DNA from 4 places in the Mycobacterium sp. NGS56 genome. Region 2 is predicted to be linked to each of the others. Evidence: predicted binding sites of a transcription regulator. Region 2 holds the regulator's gene; each other region holds the start of a gene.

Region 1 (4,208 bases), on a different contig from region 2:
GCAGGGCCTGCACCGCCGCGCCGACGGCCACCGTGAACATGGTGTGCTCGGCGTCGGTGCGGGCGGCGTCGGGATAAGCGTGCGCGCCGTCCGGCACCAGGATCGGGATGACGACCTCTGGCGCGTCGTAGAGGATCTGACCGCGCGCCACCCGGCGGTCGATCGAGTCAGCGGGCCGGCCGTCGCCGGCGAGGTCGGCGCGCCACTTGTCCCGCATGCGATCCAGCAGCCGGGTCCGGATGGCCGGGGTCTGCAGCCAGACGAACCGCACCGGGCGGGTGTGGTGCGGAGCCGGCGCGGTCAGCGCTTCGGCGACCGCGGCTTCCAACAGATCCGCCGGCACGGGTTCGGCGCTGAAGCGGCGCACCGATCGGCGCAGCAGCTGCGCCTCGCGGCGACCGGCTTCGAGGGCTTCGGCGGTGCCGAGCCAGAACAGGTCTTCGGTGCCCGGCCGCAACAACCGCCGCGCTGTCGAGCCGTCGTCGGTCACGGACATGCCGCGCACCACTGCCACCGGCATCGCGGTCAGTTTGCCCTTGACCAGATCGGCGGCCGCGGCGATCTCGTCGGCGACCGCCACCTCGGTGACCAGTAACTCATTGCCATGCTGATCGACGGCCCCCGAATAGCCGTGCAGCACAGCCATGCCCGCGGCCCCCACGGCCGCGTCGGTCTGGCCGTTGCGCCACGCGCGGCCCATCGTGTCCGTGATGACCACGGCGACCTCGACACCGAGCCGTTCGCGCAGGGCGGCCCGCAGCGTCGCGGCGCTGCCGTCCGGGTCGACCGGCAGAAGCGCCAGTTCGTCGCGACCCACGTTGGATCCGTCTACGCCCGCGGCGGCCTGCACCAGGCCGATCCGGTTCTCGGTGATCAGGGTCCGGCCCTTGCGGGCCAGCACCCGGACGGCTTCGTCGTCGACCAGCTTGCGCCTCAGTCGGTCGCGCTCCTCCGGATCCTGCGGGGCCGGCACCAGGCGGCCCTCGCATTTGGACACCGCCTTGCTGGTTACCACGACGACGTCGCCGTCGCGCAACCATGGGGCGGCCGCGGCGACGGCAGCGCCCAGATCGTCACCGGGCCGGAATTCGGGCAACCCGGCGACGGGCAGGATTTCGATCGCGGCGGCGGTGCCATGCTCGCCGGGCCGAGACGTCAAGGGGTCACCCCTGCCAGCTCCAGCCCGGCCCTGACCATCTCGGCCGTCGCCTTCGGGTCGATCATCACCAGCGGTACCGAGCGCACCGCGATGCCGTCGATGTCGCCTTGGAAACCGGCCCGGTCGTCTTCGCTCACCAGCCAGCCGTCCAAGATGCCGGTGTCCCGGCGCGCGCCGTAGTGCCGGGCGACCGCCTCGGCGGTGGACTCGACCCCGATCACCGACAGGCAGGTATCGGCCATGCCGCGCAATGGCTTTCCACCGATGATCGGCGAGTAGCCGACAATCGGCGCGCGCGCGCCGCGCAGCGCCCCGCGAATGCCGGGGACGGCCAGGATGGCGCCGACGCTCACCACCGGGTTCGAGGGCGCCAGCAGGATGACGTCGGCGTCCGCGATGGCCGCCGTGGCATCAATTGTGGCGGCCGCCTTTTCAGCGCCGACGAAGGCGAAGCTGTGCGTGGGCACCTGGGCCCGGTAGCGCACCCACCACTCCTGGAAGTGAATGGCCCGCCGGCTGCCGTCGTCGGGATCGGTTATCACCACGTGTGTCTCGCACCGATCGTCGCTGGCGGGCAGCAGCCGCGCGCCGGGTTGCCAGCGGTCGCACAGCGCGGTGGTGATCTGGGTCAAGGGATAGCCGGCGTTGAGCATCTGGGTGCGCACCAGGTGGGTGCCCAGGTCACGGTCACCGAGCCCGAACCAGTCCGGCTGCACCCCGTAGCGCGCCAATTCCTCTTTGGCGTGCCAGGTTTCGTCGCGGTGCCCCCACCCTCGCTCCGGATCTACACCTCCACCTAAGGTGTACATGCAGGTGTCCAAATCGGGGCAGATTCGCAGTCCGTGGATCCAGGCGTCATCGCCAATGTTGACGATCGCCGTGAGTTCGTTGGCTTCCGTGCCCGGGCACCCTTGCGTTTGAAATTGACCGAGCCCGAAAAGCTGTTGAACCCCCAGCAGGAACCGGGCGCCGCCAACCCCACCGACCAGAACGGTGACCTTCACATTGCACGACAGTACTGCCCGGCGGTAGCGCTGTGGCGGGCCCATCGGGGGTGCCTCAAAGTTGCGGTTCCCCACCACTTGTGGGCGACTTCTGGGAAGGCTGAGGATCGTGTGATCGACACGCCGAAGCCGCAAAACAACAGAAACGCCGAAATTTGATCACGAGATGGTATGGAAATGCGCCGAAGTGCTTGACCCGGCAGGTCAACCCGTGTCTAATCACAACAGTGTCATTTCCCGGTTGGCCGGCCGACTCCGGTGTCGCAGACCGAGATTCGATCACTTGTTCGAATTGTCTGTACATCAGAACAGTGGGAAACCAATCACACACTCTCTCAAACAAGCTGAGGAGGCGGACGACCGTATGTCTTACGACACTTTTCGAAGCGCCATGGCGAGCACGCCGCACACTGACATCGACCCGGCACCGGACCGCCCCGCTCGGCCGCATTTGACCGTGGTCCCTGATGCGCCAATCGCATTCGAGCCCGAGCCCATGCCGGAGCCGGCCGCGGATCAATGGCAAGATCGCGCGCTGTGCGCCCAGACCGACCCCGAGGCCTTCTTCCCGGAAAAGGGTGGCTCCACCCGAGAGGCCAAGAAGATCTGCCTGGGTTGCGAGGTGCGTCATGAGTGCCTTGAGTACGCCCTCGAGCACGACGAGCGCTTCGGTATCTGGGGCGGTTTGTCCGAGCGCGAGCGCCGCCGCCTCAAACGGGGCATCATCTGACGCACACTGATCGCAACGCACGCCGAGCGTTCGGCGGCCGACGTGCAAGGAGAAGTTATTCGTCGTCGATCGTCGGATCGATGACGGACGGATCAACGTCGAGGTAAATCGCGACCTGGGCCACCAGGATTTCGTGTAGCAGGTCGCCGAGTTCGACGGTGTCTTTGGCCCGTCGCTCAATTGGCTTGCGGAACAACACGATTCGCGCCCGGGTGGAGTTGCCGCGGATGTCGACGCCGGCCGGGATCAACCGCGCCAGCGGGATCGGACCGTCCGCGATCACTTCGGGTGGCCACTGCACGCTCTCGGGATCCTTTGCCGAGATGCGCGGAATCTCGTCGACGGCGACGTCGAGTTCGGCCAGCCGGTCCTGCCAGCTCCGCTCGATGGGCTCGTAGGCCTCCAGCACCGCCATGTCGAACCGCTCGGCGCGGCTGCGCCACCCCGGCACGGTCGGGGGCAACAGCGGGCCGCGCATATCGCGGCCCCTGCGAAAGAGTCGGTGCGTCCCGCTCCGGCGCGGAGCCGGCCCGTTGGAGAACCGATCTCTTCGCGGGGAGCTGGGCGAATCAGCCACGCGCCGATGGTAACGGTTGCACATCGAGGGCCGAGGAGTTGCGCGTGTCCGGCGCTTCGGCGGCGTTTGCGCACGATAGCCTTTCGATCGTGAACGTTCCCCGTCGCTGTTGCCGGCCCGGGTGCCCGCACTACGCCGTGGCGACCCTGACGTTCGTCTACTCGGACTCGACCGCAGTCGTCGGTCCGCTGGCGACGGCGCGGGAACCGCATTCCTGGGATTTGTGCGTCAACCATGCCGGCCGGATCACCGCGCCCCGCGGGTGGGAGTTGGTACGCCACGCCGGCCCCTTGCCCACCCACCCCGACGAGGACGACCTGGTTGCCCTCGCCGATGCGGTGCGCGAGGGCGGCGATCGCGCCTTGCCGTACGCCGGCGGTGCGACACCGGTGAACGGCTTCGCCGACGCCCACATCCATCACGGCGGATCTCAGGCCACCGCGCCCAGTCGCAGTCTGCTGGCCCCGCCCGAGCATCGCTCCGGACGGCGACGCGGACATCTGCGCGTGTTGCCCGATCCCAGCGACTAGCGCCGATGGTGGCGACCCGCCGCGCCCGGCTCCGCCGCGCTTGATCCCCACTAGCGCCGATGGTGGCGACCCGCCGCGCCCGGCTCCGCCGCGCTTGCGATCCCCACTAGCGCCGATGGTGGCGACCCGCCGCGCCCGGCTCCGCCGCGCTTGCGATCCCCACTAGCGCCGCCCCAGTTCTCCGTGGCCCGATAGGCTGACGGCCAAG
Region 2 (4,208 bases):
CCACCGGAGCCAAATTCGCCTACGGGCCCGTCCTGGACAAGTACGAGTCGCTGGGTGGACCGGCCGGCAGCGATCTGGGCTTCCCGGCCATCGACGAGGTTCCAGGCCTCTCCGGTCCGGACAGCCGGGTGATCACCTTCTCAGCCAGCGACAAGCCGGTGATTTTCTGGACGCCCGAACACGGCGCGCACGTGGTGCGTGGCGCACTCAACACCGCTTGGGACAAGCTGGGCAGCTCGGGCGGGGTTCTCGGCGTACCGGTCGGCGACGAGACCTACAGCGGCGAGGTGTCCTCCCAGAAATTCAGCGGCGGCCAGGTCTCGTGGAACCGGCAGACGAAGCAGTTCACCACCGAACCGCCGGCACTGGCCGACCAGCTCAAGGGCCTACAGGTAGCGATCGATCCGACCGCCGCGATCAACACCGCCTGGCGCGCGGCCGGGGGACCCACGGGGCCGTTGGGCGCCAAGCAGGGCGGGCAATATCGGGTCGGCGGGGACGGGATCGCCCAGAACTTCGCCGGCGGCAAGGTGTTCTTCACCCCAGCGACCGGCGCGAACGCCCTCGAAAGCGACATACTGGCCAAGTACGAGTCACTGGGCGGACCGGTCGGCAGCGACCTGGGCTTCCCGACCACCAACGAAACCGACGGCGGCATAGGGCCTTCCAGCCGTATCGCCACCTTCTCCGCGGCCGACAAGCCGGTCATCTTCTGGACTTCCGACCACGGCGCCTTCGTCGTACGCGGGGCGATGAAGACTGCGTGGGACAAGCTGCGCGCTCCGGCCGGAAAACTCGGTGCCCCCGTCGCCGACCAAGCCGTCAACGGCGATGTCATCTCCCAGCAGTTCACCGGCGGCAAGATTTCGTGGAACCGGGCAAAGAACACGTTCAGCACGGAGCCGGCCAACTTGGCGAAGCTGCTGTCCGGCCTGCAGGTGTCGGGTCAGGACCAGCCGAGCAACTCGGCTATGCCGCCGCACGCGAAGAAGTCCACCTGGCACTGGTGGTGGCTGGTTGCCGCCCTTCCGGTGGTGGCGCTGATCGTGCTGCTGGCGTGGGTGCTGTTCGTATGGCGGCGCCGCCGGCCCGACCACGAGGACGCCGCGGCCTACGCGCCCGGCCACGAGGGGTACTTCGGCTACGACGCCGACGAGCGCTGGGGACACGACGATTCCGACGTCACCGCCGACTCGTTTGGACAAGCCGCGCCGCGCCAGCCCGAACCGGAGCCGGAGGCCGGGCCGGTCGGCTGGCAACGTCAAGTTGCCGTCGGAGGCGACCACGGGTTCGACGAGGAAGACCCCGACGCGGTCGACACCGACTCGATCCCGGTCGTCTCCGAGGAGATGCTGCCGGAGGCCGCCTATCCCGATGCCGGGGACGACTACACCGACTACACCGACGCCGTTCCGGATGTCGCCGAGCCCGAGACGGCGGACGACGCCGCCTATCTCGACGCCGAGGATCCCGATGCCGGTTATGTGGAGGAGACGTATCCGGAAGACGAGTACCCAGACGTCCTTCCCTCCACCCCAGCGGACGACGATGCCGTGGCCAGCGCCCTGGAAACCGCTGAGCCAGAAGACGAATACCTCGACCTCCCGGAACCGGACGTCGAGCCCGCACCGGATGCCGCGGCCGACGCCGCGGTAGGAGCCGCCGTGGTCGCCGAGGCGGGCGTAAAGACTCCGTCACGAAGCGGTCGGCACGCCGCCGAGGACGCCTCGGAGAACGGTATGGCGGGACCGGACGGGCGACCCACCATCCACCTGCCGCTCGATGACCCGTACCAGGCGCCCGACGGATATCCCGTCAAGGCGAGCGCGCGTTACGGCTTGTATTACATGCCGGACAGCGACCTGTATCAGGACACGCTCGCCGAAATTTGGTTGTCCAGCGAAGAAGTCGCGCAGGCGAACGGCTTCACCAGGGCCGACTGACTGGGTCCGCTCCCGCGTCAGACCTTGCGAATAACCGTGACGACCTTGCCCAGCACGCTCGCGTCGTTGCCCGGGATGGGATCGAACGCCGGGTTGTGCGGCATCAGCCACACCTGACCGCCGGCGCGTTTGAAGGTCTTGACCGTGGCCTCACCGTCGAGCAGCGCCGCGACGATGTCGCCGTTGTCGGCGACGTTCTGCTGACGCACCACCACCCAGTCGCCGTCACAGATCGCGGCATCGACCATCGAGTCACCGACGACCTTGAGCAGGAAAAGCGTGCCTTCACCGACCAATTCGCGCGGCAGGGGAAAGACGTCTTCGACGGCCTCTTCGGCGAGGATGGGCCCGCCGGCCGCGATGCGCCCGAGCACCGGGACGAACGTGGGTTCGGGCAGGGCGTCCGAGCCGGCCACCTCCGTGGCGGGCACGGCCACGTCGTCGTCGGCGCCGCGGACATCGACGGCGCGCGGGCGGTTGGGGTCGCGGCGCAGGTATCCCTTGCGCTCCAGGGTCCGCAGCTGGTGCGCCACCGATGACGTCGACGTCAGACCGACGGCGTCGCCGATCTCCCGGATGCTGGGCGGGTAGCCGCGGCTGGTGACCGAGGCGCGAATGACATTCAGAATGGTTCGCTGCCGTTCGGTCAGCGAGGGATCCACGGAGTGCAGCCGGGCCTGGGGACCGGCCGATGAAACGTCGTTGATGTCGCCCATGCACTGAATGTAGCCGCAGCGCGAGCAAGAATCAAACATGTGTTCGAGTAGCGTGTCGCCGCTCGGTTCAGCTCGCTTAAAAGGCCCGAGGCCGATGAATCACAAGTGTGTAACTCTTCGGGATATCGGGTATTTGTTGCCTCGTGACAGTGGTAGAGGCCGACGAACTTGTCGGTGGTGTGATCTAGCGTTTGCTCGTGCGACACGCTTCGCTCAAATGTTCGGTTTCGAACATACAGGCGATTAGGGTCGAACACACGAGCGAGAGTTAGTTGACCGGAGGAACGAAGATGACAGTCATCCACCCGCCTGCGCCGCATACCAGCAGTCTTCGGCGCCCGATCAATGGACCCGTCCAGGGTGCTCGCTACGGACGGGACGGGCTGGCCCGGACCCGCCGGCCCACGCCGACGCGGCCGACGAATGCGGCCACGCGCTACGGCGGCACCGGGGTGGCGATGTCCGTCGCTCGCCACGGCAGGCGCGCCACCACCTGGGCATCGACCATCGGGCTGGCGCTGGCCGCCGGGGCAATCACGCTGTGGCTGGGTCTCGTCGCCAATGTCGGGCAGGTCCTCAACGGCGACTCCACGAACTCTGCGGCCCACGTTCCCGACCGGCTCGCCATCGTCCGCGTCGATGCGGGCGAGTCGCTTCAAGACTTCGCGCATCGCGTGGCGCCCGACGCGCCGACCACCCAGGTCGCCGACCGCATCCGCGAACTCAACGATCTACACTCGTCGAACCTCATGGCGGGACAGACCCTGATCGCTCCGGTCGGCTGAGCAACGTTGTGAAAAAAGGGCTATGGGCTGCGGATCCGGGATGCCAATGCCGAGTTCGTACGGCCGGCGGCTTCATTAGCTGTGTAGTTCGACGCGCGGGTACGCTCAAAGTCCAGCGGTACCTTGTCGGCGCGATGAAGGAGCGGTCATGCACTGTCCGTTCTGCCGCCATCCCGATTCGCGGGTGATCGATTCGCGCGAGACCGACGAAGGGCAGGCCATCCGGCGCCGCCGATCCTGTCCCGAATGCGGGCGACGCTTCACCACCGTGGAGACCGCGGTGCTGGCGGTGGTCAAGCGCAGCGGCGTCACCGAACCGTTCAGCAGGGAGAAGGTCATCAGCGGCGTGCGCCGGGCGTGCCAGGGGCGCCAGGTCGACGACGATGCGCTGAACCTGCTGGCCCAGCAGGTCGAAGACACCGTGCGCGCCGCGGCCTCACCCGAGATACCCAGTCATGAAGTCGGCCTGGCCATTCTGGGTCCGTTGCGTGACCTGGACGAGGTGGCCTACCTACGATTCGCCTCCGTGTATCGGTCGTTTGAGTCCGCGGACGACTTCGAACGCGAGATTCAGGCGCTACGCGAACACCGCGGAGTAGCAGCCCCAGGCTGACGGGTCGGCGTCCTCGGATTGCCCGGCTCCTCAGCGGGCTAGGCTCGGCTTCATGCCTCCTGACTTGCATCCCGACCTTGCGGCGTTGGCCCCGCTCCTTGGGACCTGGTCCGGCCAGGGTGCGGGCAAGTACCCCACCATCCCGCCCTTC
Region 3 (4,208 bases), on a different contig from region 2:
CCGTCGATGCTGACTTGGCCTTCGGCCATCGCCTCCAGCAGCGCCGCCTGGGTCTTCGGCGGCGTGCGATTGATTTCGTCGGCCAGGAGCAAATTGGTGAAGATGGGGCCGGGCCGGAACGCGAAGCGTCCGGACTGCATGTCGTAGATCGTCGAGCCGAGCAGGTCGGCCGGCAATAGATCGGGCGTGAACTGCACCCGGGTGAATTGCAACCCCAAGGCGGCGGCAAAGGATCTCGCGATCAGCGTCTTGCCCAGGCCGGGCAGGTCTTCGATGAGGATGTGGCCGCGCGCGAGGACTGTGGTGAGGATAAGGCGCAGCGCGGAGCGTTTTCCCACCACCACACGTTCTATCTCGTCGAGGATCGCCTCGCAGTGGGCCGTCGTGGTTGCGGCCGGCAGCGTCATGTCGGGATCGCGCCTCCTGTCATACCTGCTCCAGCTTTTGCAGAATCTCCTGCAGTGCCGCACGGCCAGGGCCGGGTTGGCCGTCGCGGCTGCGCGTGACGTTGTTGGGATCCACCCATTCCCACAGTTCCGCGCCAAAAAGCATGCGTCCGGTTGCGTTAAAGGATGCGGGATCTTTGGATTGTCTTTGACCAGTTGTCATCTCGTAACGGCGCGCGAGCATCGGGCGCAGATGCCGGTCCCAGTCTGCCCGGGTGGACTCCGACCACCGAATCGTCGTCTCGGTGTTGGCCAGCCAGCGGCGCAACGAGTCTCCGAGCTCGTCGGTGGCCGGCTCCGCGTCGGCGTCGAATCCGCGCGCCAGGGCCCGACGGAGGCTCAGTAGCACCAGAGCCAGCCCCACACCGGAGGCCGCCAACACCCACCGTCGGTCATGCTGGGTCAGCACCAGCAGTTCTGTGCCGACGATGAGGCAAACGCCCAGGGAGGTAATCTTTCTCATGCTGCGCTCCGCGAGCTCAGCTCGTCGAGGACCAATCGAAGGACGCGCACGGCGGTGTCGCGGTGGCCCTCGTTCATCACGTGGGGACTGAACCGCGCCTCGGCGAACAAGTTCACCAATTGGACGGCGTTATCCGCGTGCAGAGCGTGGTGCTCAACCGCGCGGGCCAGCACCTCGGTCGGGGTGTCGAATTCCTGGGGGACGGCGCCGGGAACGTGTGCGAGTTCACGTTCCATCGCCGCATAGCAGGCGATGATCGCCTCTCGCGGTTCGCGGCTCGGGTCTCTCATCTCGGCCAGTCCACGTTCGGCCGCCCGCGCCAGTGACTCCGAACGCGGCGCAGGCGCCGGGGATTCCGCCGGCTCGTCGACGATGCCGGATGCGGCGGGGCGCCAGCGCCGCCGCGCCGACGCGACCGTCCCGGCGACCAACATCACCAGCATGGCAACCGTGCAGGCGAACAGGATCCCAAGCATGTTCGGGGAGGCGTCGCGAGGCCGGTGCGGATGCTGCGCCGGTGGCTGTGCGGGCGGGTGGGTCGACGGTGCCCCGCCGGAATCGGGCGGTGACGGGCCGGGAGCGACGCCGTGGGCCAGGAACCTGGCCAGCAACAGCACGATCAGCAGCCAGGCCACGATCACGCCGAGTCCGATCAACAACACGCGCCAGCTCGGTCGTCCCTTGCCGGTGCCCAGCATGTCGGACATAGCACCGGCACTCGGCGCGGGCACGCGGGGGTCTCGCAACCGCGCCACCACGGCGATCGCGATCAGCGCAAGCGTCACCGCGAGAACCGCCACCACGAAAGCCAGCGTCCCGCGGCCGCTCGACTCGCTGCGCATCGCATCGTGACGAGCGGGAAGGTAGCCGCGCAGGGCGGCAGCGACGACGAGCAGCAGAACGATCAGGGCAACGACTCGCCCTGTCGGCTTGTCCATACCACGCATAGGCCCGCCACTCGATTGGTAGTTGCGGCACTGGCTTTCCCCATACTTGCACGTCAGGCGGCTCTAGAGCCAGGACCGGCGTTGTCATTCATCCACAGTCGGCAGTTCATCCACATATTCATCCCGTGGGCTTCGTATTCGAATATATGTTCGATACCGTGGACTGCGTGGGCGTTTTCATGAACGCGGAACAGGCGCGGGAACGCATCTGCGCCGCGCTCGACGCGATCGATGCGGCCCACCAGGTGCTGCGCCAGACCCCTTCGGGCGTGGTAGGTAACGCCTTCCGGGTCGACTTCGCCGAACGACTGGAAGCCCAGCATCGCCTCAATCGGGGCCTGATGTATCGGGTCTTCGGCGAAATCGCCGACCCGCCTGACGGGGCCGGATGTGTTCCCGCGTTGCGGAGCATGTTGTGGGCGCGGCTTCGGATCACGCCCGGAGAAATCACGCGGCGCTTCAGACTCGCCGCACGCCTGCTCCCTCGACGTTCGCTGACGGGCGCCCCATTGGAACCCGAGCTCCCGGCGTTGGCCGCGGCGGTGGCCGCCGGCGCAGTCGGCGAGGACCATATCCGCGCAGTCTGTGCCGCGGTCGACGCATTGCCCTCCTGCGTCTCCGGGAGCGACGCGGCCGACGCGGAGCGCACGCTGGTACGGCACGCGACCAAGCTCGACGCGGCCGTCGTCACCAGGCTGGGCCATCGGATTGCCGATTATCTCAATCCCGATGGACGTTTCGGTGATGCAGATCGGGCCCGCCGTCGCGGTGTGCACTTGGGCACACAGGGCCCCGACGGGATGTCGCGGCTCACCGGTTTCCTGGATCCCGAGGCCCGGGCCTACTTCGAAGCCATCGAGGCGGCGGTTCGGCCCGGCCGTCATCAGACCCCAGACGCCGATCCCGAGGCGCGCGACGATCGCACACCGGGCCAACGCCGCCACGACGCCCTCAAACTCGGACTCGAGATCGCCATCGCCTCAGGTGGTCTCGGGACGCACCGCGGCCACCCCGTTACCGTGGTGGCCACCACGACGTTGGTTGAACTCGACCAGGCCGCACACGCCACGGTCGACTCGTCAACTCAGATGCCCGTCCCGGCGCGGACCGGCGGCGGTTCGCGACTGCCGATGCCGGACCTGATTCGGATGGCCGCCAAGGCAATTCACTACCTCGCCGTCTTCGACGAGCATACCGGCCGGCCGTTGTATCTGGGCCGGCAGAAACGCATCGCCACCGCGGATCAACGCCTCATCTGCTACGCCCGGGACCGCGGCTGCACCCATCCCAACTGCCTGGAACCCGGGTATCACTGCGAGGTTCACCATGCACACGAATGGGCAGACGGAGGTCCGACCGACGCGGACAACCTGTTCTTCGCCTGCGGATCGGACCACGGCGCGGTGGGCCGGGGCGAACGGCGCACCGTCGTCCGCAACGGGCGACTCGGCTGGACCGACGGCACCGGACCGCCGGTCGTCAATCACGCGCACCATCCCGACGAGCTGCTGCGCGGCGATCCCGACCCCCCTGAGGGTGAATGATGTTGAGTCGCCGTGATCATCGATGCGGTGACGGCGATCGCGCCTCGCTAGTCCAGCGTGAAGGGACAGAAGCTGCCGTCGAGGACCTGGAGGTGGCCAATGGTGCGTCCGGTTACCTTGGCGGGATCGACCAGCGCCAATTCGACCGCCGCGCGGGCGAATTCGTCCGCCGACGCGGTGTCATCGAAGTTGCGGGCATAATACGAAAGCCCCGGCGTGAGAATCGGTTTGGAGGGCGAAAGCGCGTTCACCGCGATGTTGTGGTCGGTGAGGTCGAAGGCCGCGCACTGGGTGAGATGCTCGAGTGCGGCCTTGGAACCGCCGTAGCCGGGCAGCACCCCTCCGGTCCGGTCGGCGTAGGGGCCGTCGCCGGGCAATCGCGATGCGATCGAGGTGATGTTGATGATCGAACCGCCGCCCGCCTCGATCATGTCGGGGCACACCATCTGCATCAGCTCGTACGCCGCGAACACCGCGATGTCGAAATGCCGGCGGTACGCGTGCAGGGGCGTGCTGATGAATCCCGGCCAGCCCGGCTTGGCGGCGGCACCCGCCGGCTTTGCTGCGGCGGCACCCGCAGGCGTGGCGGCGGCACCCACGGCCTTGGCGGCTTTGTCGCGCGGTTGCCCACCGGCTGCCGGTGGCCGCCCTGGTGCTGTGAAGGCCGCGTTGTTGATCAGAATCCCTATCGGGCCCAATGCCTCTCGCGCCGACTTTACCAACCGGGCGACCTGATCGCGGTCGGTCAAATCGGCTCGAACCGCAATCGCGCGCCCGCCGGCCGCCTCGATATCGGCGACCGTCTGGC
Region 4 (4,208 bases), 110 kb from region 2:
GCAGCGCGAGTTCGTAGATGATGCCGCAGGCCGCGCACGCCGCCACCGCGGCCAGCAGCAGCGCCCGCCATCGACCCGAGGGCCCCACGGATGTCGACGCCTGGACCGGCCGCTCATCGACAGCGCTCATGACACCGCCGCCGCGGTCACCCCTCCCACGGCGAGCAGTATCAGCGCCACGGCGAACGATCCCGGATGCAGCGCCGGCTCGTCGATGTGCTCGTGGAAGCTGCCCGGTATCAGCAGGTGCACCGCCAGCAGCGCCACCCCCAGCAGGATCACGCCCATCAACCCGTACACGGCCACGCCGAGGAGTCCCTGACCCAGCTGGCTGTAGCTGTTGGCGATGGCCGTGATGATGACGACGGTCAGGGCGATGTACATCGCGCCCGCGATCACCACGGCGTTGGGCCGGCGGTCGATGAACACCAGCTGGCGCAACTTCCCCGGGGTCAGCACGTCGACGGCGTAGAACCCGATGAGAAGCACGGCCATGCCGACGACGAAGTACAGGATCGTCGCGACCGCGCCTTTCAGCACGGGGTTGAGGTCGACGGTGCCGATCTCGACGGCGAGGTACATGGTGCTCTCCTTTGCGATGGTGGGAGTCACTTGATTCCGCCGGGGCCGCCGGGGGTGCCACCGGCGCCGCCCGACGGGGATCCGGGGGAAAACCCGGGGCCCAGGAAGACGAAGGCGCCGTGGCTGTATCCGGCGCTCAGCGGTTCGACGCGGATGCTGCACGGGTAACCCCCGTCGGGCCCGACGATCACGATGTTGTTGCTGTAGCGCAGGTACTCGGTCTTGCCGGTGGCGGCACGCGCGGCGGGTTGGGCGTAGTCGGCGAGCGAGTCGGCCACCTGTTCGGGCGAACCGCTGCACTGGTAGCGAGTTCCGTTCACGTCGCGGGCGTACTCGTGATAGTGGCCGGCCACATATGAGGCAATGTTCTTCTGCAGCAAGATGATTCCGAAGATCAGGCACGCCACGCCGGCCGCGCCCAGCACACCGGCGATCACGAACAGGCGGTTGCGGCTCACGGGCGCCACCGGCTGGCCGTGTGAACCGCCGTTCCGCCGTTGCCCGGGGGACGGCCCGGATACAGGTGCCAGGTCTGCCAGCGCCAGCCGACGCCGTCGGGTTGGGCGGCCAGCACGGTCAGCGCGGCGTCATCGCCGGGGAACGTGCCGCCGAGCCAGCCCGCCCGGTGTGCGCAGCGGCCGCGCAGATCCTGCGCGAACCGGCGAAAGCTCGCCTCGTCGTAAGTGTCGGTACGCGAGCGCAGGCTGTAGCCGGGCGCGTCGGTGCGCTCTGGCAGGTCGGCCCCGAGATTGCGTGCCGTGCAAGAGATTTCCTCGGAAAACCGGCCGGCGGCGTGTTCGACCGCGACGACATGGGACGCGCCGAGCACGCCGAGCAGGAGCGTGGCGCCACCGGCGGGGTGGTCCAGGCGGCAGCTGGCCAGCGGCGCGGGTGCGGGCGCGTTGAGTGCGAGTCCCAGCCTTTCCCCGGATACGTCGGCCGGAGTCACGGCGAGTTGATGAAGGGGCACCGAGGAGACCTCGTGCCCTACGCCGAGCCGGGTGGGGGCGCCGAATACACCGTGATTTCGCCCGGCGAGACGGACTTGCCCGTCGATACCTCCCAGGGCATGTCCGGGGCCCAGCGCTCGAACGACAGCAGCGCCGACTCGTCGGCGTTGGCGCAGTCGACGAACTCCATCTCACCGCCGGCCGGCAGGCCCGTGGTGCCTTCGGTCGTGTAGGACGCGCGGCCGCGTTCGGACTCGTGAAACGTCACGCCGTCGACGACGTACTGGTCGCCGGGCCGCAGTGACACGTCCTTACGGGTGACCCACATGGCCAGTTCCAGGCGTCCGTCGTCCTCCTCGACGCTGAACCAGAGCGGCTGGTCGCCGCCTTCCAGCAGGTGCTCCCACCACACGAAGGGTCCCTCGCGGAAGGTGACCGAACCGCGCACGATGTAGTCCACGCCGCCGTAGCTGACGATGGCGCCGGGTCCGAGTTGGCGCGGCCCGAACTGCGGCATCGCATCGGCGGATAGCGGGTCCGGGCGCCCGCCGGGCCGGGCCGGCTGCTTGGGTCGCCGCAAAGCCACCACCAGCACCACGATGGACGCGATCAAGAGCACCACGGCGATCAAGACCAGCAGAGATCCCACGCCAACCCCTCCGTTGCCACGCTGCTCGAGCGAACGTGGTGCTAAAGCTAACAGCTTCGCGTCGGGTTCGGCGCTTTAACATCACCGCGGGAATCGGCGGCGTGGCCGCGTGTCCTGCCCGGGCGTGTCCGTGTCGGCCGCTAGGGTATCGAACAGCTGTTCTACTAGGTGGGAGCGGGTAATGCGGGTGATGGGCGTCGATCCCGGCCTGACCCGGTGCGGGCTGTCGGTCGTCGAAAGCGGGCGCGGGCGCACCGTGGTCGCGCTCGACGTCGACGTGGTGCGCACACCGTCGGACGCGCCGCTAGCCGAGCGGTTGCTGAACATCAGCGATGCCGTCGAGCATTGGCTGGCCACCCACCAGCCGGACGTGGTGGCGATCGAGCGGGTCTTCTCTCAACTCAACGTGTCGACGGTGATGGGCACCGCCCAGGCCGGTGGTGTCGTCGCGCTGGCGGCGGCCAAGAGCGGCATCGACGTGCACTTCCACACGCCCAGCGAGGTCAAGGCCGCGGTCACCGGCAACGGCGCGGCCGACAAGGCGCAAGTCACCGCGATGGTAACCAAAATCCTTGCGCTGCAAGCAAAACCGACACCGGCCGACGCCGCCGACGCGCTGGCGTTGGCGATATGTCATTGTTGGCGGGCGCCGATGATCGCCCGAATGGCCGCGGCCGAGGCGATGGCCGCCGAGCAGCGACGAAGATACAAGGCCACGTTGGATGCCAAGCTGAAGGCCGCGCGATGATCGCCTCGGTGCGCGGCGAGGTCCTCGAGGTGGCGCTCGATCATGTGGTGATCGAGGCCGCCGGCGTCGGCTACCGGGTGAACGCGACTCCGACGACGCTGTCCACGCTGCGGACCGGGACCGAGGCCCGGCTGATCACCGCAATGATCGTCCGCGAGGACTCGATGACGTTGTACGGCTTCGCCGACACCGAGACCCGCGATCTGTTCTTGACGCTGCTGTCGGTGTCGGGCGTCGGGCCCCGGCTGGCGATGGCGACCCTGGCCGTGCACGACGCCGGGGCGCTGCGACAGGCGCTGCACGACGGTGACGTCACCGCGCTGACCCGGGTGCCCGGTATCGGCAAGCGCAGCGCCGAACGGATGGTCTTGGAATTGCGTGACAAGGTCGGTGCCGGCCTCGGGGCCGGGGAACCATCGCCTGGTGCGGCCCTCAACGGCCACGCGATACGCGGTCCGGTGGTGGAGGCGTTGGTCGGGCTGGGCTTCGCCGTCAAGCAGGCTGAGGAAGCCACCGACAAAGTGCTGGCCGCCGATCACGACGCCACCACCGCGTCCGCCCTGCGCGCCGCCCTGTCGATGCTGGGTAAGTCCCGATGACGGAGGACTTCGGGGACGACTACGCCGATCGGGAGGTCTCCGGCGCGCTGGTGTCGGGAGAGGGCGACATCGACGTCAGCCTGCGTCCGCGCTCGCTGCGCGAGTTCATCGGCCAGCCGCGGGTCCGCGAGCAGCTGCAGCTCGTCCTCGAAGGTGCCAAAAACCGCGGCGGCACACCGGATCACATCCTGTTGTCCGGTCCGCCGGGCCTGGGCAAGACGTCCCTGGCGATGATCATCGCCGCCGAGCTCGGCTCCTCGCTGCGGATGACGTCGGGGCCGGCCCTGGAACGCGCCGGCGACCTGGCGGCGATGCTGTCCAACCTGGTCGAGCACGACGTGCTGTTCATCGACGAGATCCACCGCATCGCCCGCTCCGCCGAGGAGATGCTGTACCTGGCCATGGAGGATTTCCGGGTCGACGTCGTGGTCGGCAAGGGTCCCGGGGCCACCTCGATTCCGCTAGAGGTGGCGCCGTTCACCCTGGTCGGCGCGACAACCCGGTCCGGTGCCCTGACCGGCCCGCTGCGGGATCGGTTCGGTTTCACCGCGCATATGGACTTTTACGAGCCCTCGGAGTTGGAGCGGGTGCTGTCCCGCTCCGCCGGGATCCTGGGCGTCGAACTCGGCGCTGACGCGGCCGAGGAGATCGCCCGGCGCTCACGCGGGACACCGCGAATC

What was found. The regulator LexA, encoded in region 2, represses DNA repair genes until DNA is damaged. The targets are predictions, from matches to a motif close to CGAACANNTGTTCG.
Region 1: the regulator LexA is predicted to act here: its motif matches at 2,440-2,453, upstream of cofD (2-phospho-L-lactate transferase).
Region 3: the regulator LexA is predicted to act here: its motif matches at 1,996-2,009, upstream of AC5Y4F_RS08525 (HNH endonuclease signature motif containing protein).
Region 4: the regulator LexA is predicted to act here: its motif matches at 2,331-2,344, upstream of ruvC (crossover junction endodeoxyribonuclease RuvC).

Annotation. Positions count from the first base shown of each region.
Region 1 covers NZ_JCALCQ010000002.1:87,455-91,662, forward strand. Annotated here, with positions in the region: gene AC5Y4F_RS07665 (coenzyme F420-0:L-glutamate ligase) at 1-1,159, opposite strand, end outside; gene cofD (2-phospho-L-lactate transferase) at 1,156-2,163, opposite strand; gene AC5Y4F_RS07675 (WhiB family transcriptional regulator) at 2,555-2,893, shown strand; gene AC5Y4F_RS07680 (metallopeptidase family protein) at 2,949-3,371, opposite strand; gene AC5Y4F_RS07685 (DUF3499 domain-containing protein) at 3,560-4,000, shown strand.
Region 2 covers NZ_JCALCQ010000004.1:303,038-307,245, reverse strand. Annotated here, with positions in the region: gene AC5Y4F_RS14410 (sunset domain-containing protein) at 1-1,943, shown strand, start outside; gene lexA (transcriptional repressor LexA) at 1,961-2,659, opposite strand; gene AC5Y4F_RS14400 (LysM peptidoglycan-binding domain-containing protein) at 2,950-3,444, shown strand; gene nrdR (transcriptional regulator NrdR) at 3,593-4,057, shown strand; gene AC5Y4F_RS14390 (peroxynitrite isomerase) at 4,110-4,208, shown strand, end outside.
Region 3 covers NZ_JCALCQ010000002.1:266,946-271,153, reverse strand. Annotated here, with positions in the region: gene AC5Y4F_RS08540 (AAA family ATPase) at 1-407, opposite strand, end outside; gene AC5Y4F_RS08535 (hypothetical protein) at 427-909, opposite strand; gene AC5Y4F_RS08530 (DUF4129 domain-containing protein) at 906-1,847, opposite strand; gene AC5Y4F_RS08525 (HNH endonuclease signature motif containing protein) at 2,024-3,400, shown strand; gene AC5Y4F_RS08520 (SDR family NAD(P)-dependent oxidoreductase) at 3,448-4,208, opposite strand, start outside.
Region 4 covers NZ_JCALCQ010000004.1:195,837-200,044, reverse strand. Annotated here, with positions in the region: gene AC5Y4F_RS13780 (polyamine aminopropyltransferase) at 1-130, opposite strand, end outside; gene AC5Y4F_RS13775 (DUF350 domain-containing protein) at 127-582, opposite strand; gene AC5Y4F_RS13770 (DUF4247 domain-containing protein) at 609-1,040, opposite strand; gene AC5Y4F_RS13765 (DUF2617 family protein) at 1,037-1,552, opposite strand; gene AC5Y4F_RS13760 (DUF4178 domain-containing protein) at 1,570-2,181, opposite strand; gene ruvC (crossover junction endodeoxyribonuclease RuvC) at 2,363-2,929, shown strand; gene ruvA (Holliday junction branch migration protein RuvA) at 2,926-3,528, shown strand; gene ruvB (Holliday junction branch migration DNA helicase RuvB) at 3,525-4,208, shown strand, end outside.